One region of the Alteromonas sp. ABH4_457 genome, then DNA from elsewhere that is predicted to be linked to it. Evidence: predicted binding sites of a transcription regulator. Region 1 holds the regulator's gene; the other holds the start of a gene.

Region 1 (2,210 bases):
TTCGTCTACCGCTATGGTGACTTTGGTGCGGATAAACATGCCAGGCATGAGAATGCCGTCCGGATTGGGAAAAGTCGCCCGTAGGGTAATAGAGCCGGTTGCTTCATCAACAGCGACTTCATGCATAGTGAAGGAGCCGGTTTCATCATATTCAGTATTGTTTTCCAGCATGGCGATAACATCACTTGAGCCGGATGTTACGCCCTCACGCTGCATCATGGCACGGCGCTCAAGCACACCTTCGCTGGTTTCTGTCATATCTATATAAATCGGGTCGAGTTTGCGAATGGTGGTTAACGCCGTGTCCTGGCCCTGAGTAAGCAATGCGCCTTCGGTCACATTAGAAATACCGGTACGGCCACTGATGGGGGCAGTAATGCGGGTGAAAGCAAGATTAACGTTGGCAGAATCCAGCGCTGCTTGGGCTTTCGCCAGTGAGGCCTGCGCAACCAGATAGTCTGAATGGGCGTTATCGGCATCTTGTTGGGAAATGCCTTCTATCTTTAACAGGTTCTGGTAGCGCTCATCAATAAGCCGGGTTGACTCCACAGACGCTTTGGCGCTCACCAAGTCTGCTTTGGCTTCGTTTACGCTGGCGCGATAGGTTGAATCGTCAATCTGATAGAGTAGTTGCCCTTTTTCTACAAAACTGCCTTCTTCAAACAAACGCTGTTCGAGCACGCCGCCGACCTGTGGCCTGACCTGAGCGGTTTGTTGTGCAACAACACGGCCTTGCAGCGTGCGGGTAATCGGGAACGTTTGTGTGGCTATGGTAATTGCACTAACGGCGGTGGCGCGGGGCGCAGAGCTTTGATTTTGTGTTGTGTCACTGCAGGCTGAAAGGGTAAGCAGGCTGGTGAGAACACAGAGGGTGGTGGCGATCTTCATGGCGATTCCTTGTTTAATCCGGAGCTGACGGCACTAAGCGCTTTCCCGTCAGTTTGCTGAAGCAGAGTGTATCGACAAGGAGGGTTAAGGCAGGGTTAACGCGGTTTTATGAGAAGGCAAATTAGCGAAAAAGCGGGACGAATTTACTCATTCACCGGCGTTTTTGCCGTGAATGAACGCGCCATTTACAAAGGGGGTACAATGCTGAAGGAATAAAAAAAGCACCTGAAAAGGTGCTTTGTGCAATAGCAACTGTGTCAGACGTTTTCGAACAGGTTCTCTACGCGCTGACGAATTTCTTCGATACGGGTGACGTCAGCCGGGGCGATAAAAATCGTATCATCACCGGCAATGGTACCCAGCACGCCGTCTTTCTGACTCAGAGAGTCAAGCAATCTTGCGATAAGCTGTGCGGCACCGGGGCTGGTTCTTATGATTACCATCACATTATTGTGTACAATGTCGAGCACGAGCTGTTTAAGCGGACTTTTCGCCGTAGGCATGCCAAGTTCAGGTGGTAAACAGTAAACCATATCACCGCGGGCATTTCGCGTTCTTACCGCGCCGAATTTACTCAGCATACGGGACACTTTTGATTGGCTGATGTTATCAAAACCCTGTGATTTCAGTGCTTCAACGATTTCACCCTGAGACCCGAAGCTTTCTGCTTTCAGGATCTCTTTGAAGGCTTTGATCATCTTTTCTTGTTTTACGTTAGCCATATTTTCCTGTCGTATTTGGTGTTTAAGGGTACAAACCGCTATTATTGTGCCGTAGTCATCACATTTAAGCAATATTTATGCATATCCATTCAAATTATTGCATAATCTTGCGGCTTATACCCATTATGCATGCATAAGACCATTGGGTGATTGAGTTTTTTTACGCGTTGATTTACTGTGACGCTCCGTTTTTTTGACGAGTAACTATTCCATAGGAGAAATGGTATGAAAGTAGCCGTGTTAGGTGCTGCCGGTGGTATTGGTCAAGCGCTGTCATTGTTGTTGAAAACACAATTGCCAGCAGGTTCTGAATTAGCGTTATATGACGTTGCGCCAGTTGTTCCTGGTGTTGCTGTTGACCTGAGCCACATCCCCACCGCGGTGAAAGTTACCGGTCATGGTAAAGATGATCTGGCTGATGCGCTTACCGGTTGTGACGTTGTTCTTATTCCGGCCGGCGTTCCGCGTAAGCCTGGTATGGACCGTTCTGACCTGTTCAACATCAATGCCGGTATCGTTAAGAACCTGATTGAAGGTGTTGCTGATAACTGTCCTTCTGCTTGTGTTGGTATTATCACTAACCCTGTAAACACTACTGTT
Region 2 (2,210 bases), on a different contig from region 1:
CGTGATGAAACCATTTTTGGTGATCACGTAGCGGGCAGGGCGCAGACCATTACGGTCAAGGTTACAGGCAACGTGGCGACCGTTTGTCAGTACGATACCGGCAGGACCGTCCCATGGTTCCATGTGCATTGAGTTAAACTCGTAGAACGCACGCAGGCTTTCGTCCATGGTTTTGTTATTTTGATACGCTGGTGGCACAAGCAGACGCATTGCACGGAATAAGTCCATGCCGCCTGCCAGGAATAATTCCAGCATGTTATCCAGAGAAGATGAGTCAGAACCTGTTGTATTTACATAAGGTGCAGCATCTTTCAGGTCCGGAATCAAAGGCGTTGAGAACTTACCGGTACGGGCCATCGCCCAGTCACGGTTACCTTTGATCGTGTTAATTTCACCATTGTGCGCAAGAAAACGGAAAGGCTGCGCAAGAGGCCATTTAGGTAATGTGTTGGTAGAGAAGCGCTGGTGGAATACACAAATCGCACTTTTCAGACGTTCGTCAGCCAAATCTGCATAGAAGGCAGGCAGATCTTTCGGCATCACCAGACCTTTATAGATGGTGACTAAGCCGGATAAACAGGCTACATAGAAGTCTTTGTCTTTTTCCAGACGTTTCTCGGCACGGCGGCGAACCATAAACAAACGACGTTCTACGTCGCGTTTACGCCAGCCCGCAGGAGCATTCACAAAAACCTGCTCAATCTGCGGTACACCGGTCAGAGCCAGTTCACCTAATACATCGTGGTTTACCGGCACTTTGCGCCAGCCCACAACATTCAGTGTTTCTTTTTCCAGCTCTTCGTTAAGAATGTCTCTGGCAGCTTGTGCCAGTGTGTCGTCCTGACTCAAAAAAATCATGCCTACGGCATATTTCTTACTCAGCTTCCAGCCGTTCTCGTCGGCGATAGCCTGAAAAAAGGCATCCGGTTTTTGCAGTAGCAATCCGCAGCCGTCACCGGTTTTACCGTCGGCAGCAATACCGCCACGGTGCTGCATTCTGTCCAGGCCCTGGATTGCAGTCGTTACCAGTTTATGGCTGGCTTCCCCGTGAGTGTGGGCAATAAGACCAAAGCCACAGTTATCCCGGGAATCATTGGGATTATATAAACTCATCTTAAAAACTCCTTCAACCTTCGACTGGACAAGGCATGTGTTGGATCGTGTTCCGCGCAGGACACGCATCGCAACATTAGTGTAGACGTCTATTTACGAGCCAGTTTTCACCATACTCTAAGCGCCTTTTTATGTCGTTAATTATTATTAGTAGGACGCCAGTCGTTAACCGCATTTTTATGCACTATTGCTTAGCGGGCCGTACAAAATACATACATTGGCATATAAAATCAAATGATAAAAATGTGAAGACCTTATGTATTTTGAATAAGTTACATAAAATCATTTTAAATCAACATCTTAATTTGAAATCGCCGCTGATTGGATTTTGAGCTGAACGCTCACTTTTTTATCAAATTAGTATGTTTATACTAAAGTCCAAAAAAGAATAAGAGGTTAATTGTGAATAATCATTCATAAAAAATGTTTATTTATATGGAAATGCAGGGTGTGGCTGAATGAATATCACTTTTACGGCAACCTGTCAGAACCCGCCAAGCCCGACCAGATAAAATCTAATATACCTCTGTGCCGGAGCATTAGCAAAGTCACCGGGCGTATCCATATAAATGAAGGGAATTATCGCTATGACGAATTTTGCCCGTCAGTGAATATGTCAGGATAGTCACCGGAGTGTCACAAATTAGTATAACGTGCAGGCAGATTTGTGGGTTTTCCAACGCGACCGTGTTATAAGTGCTGTAAGTTTAGTTATTTAGAAATTGCAGTACGTTCGTTATGCATCAAGATTCTCCAAATGATTCGTGGGCGATAAAGTTTGCGCAGTTTATAAAGCGCTTTGGCACACTGAAACTAAGTTTGCTGTTTGTTGTTGTTACGCTGGTTTTCACCCTTGGCGGTTCATACGTCATCCGGGTGACCATGGGCAATGAGGTTCAACCTGACGATTTTATTATCGCTGTTGTGCTTACCATGATGTCAGCCCCCTGGGTGCTTTACTTCTTAAGTGAACTGGTTAAACAACTGGAAACTTCCCGCACGAACTTAAAAGAAGTGGTCAGCCAGCTAGAACGTTTGCGTGAGGAAGATGTATTCCTTAACCGCGAACTGCAAAGCAATATCCGCCAGCTTAACCA

What was found. The regulator ArgR, encoded in region 1, controls arginine synthesis, uptake and breakdown. The targets are predictions, from matches to a motif close to ANTGAATANNTATTCANT.
Region 2: the regulator ArgR is predicted to act here: its motif matches at 1,282-1,299, upstream of gltB (glutamate synthase large subunit).

The regions. Positions count from the first base shown of each region.
Region 1 is NZ_JBSWXN010000009.1:123,641-125,850, reverse strand. Features, by position in the region: gene ACXAGR_RS22495 (efflux RND transporter periplasmic adaptor subunit) at 1-888, opposite strand, end outside; gene argR (transcriptional regulator ArgR) at 1,146-1,610, opposite strand; gene mdh (malate dehydrogenase) at 1,836-2,210, shown strand, end outside.
Region 2 is NZ_JBSWXN010000001.1:235,006-237,215, forward strand. Features, by position in the region: gene gltB (glutamate synthase large subunit) at 1-1,113, opposite strand, end outside; gene arcB (aerobic respiration two-component sensor histidine kinase ArcB) at 1,852-2,210, shown strand, end outside.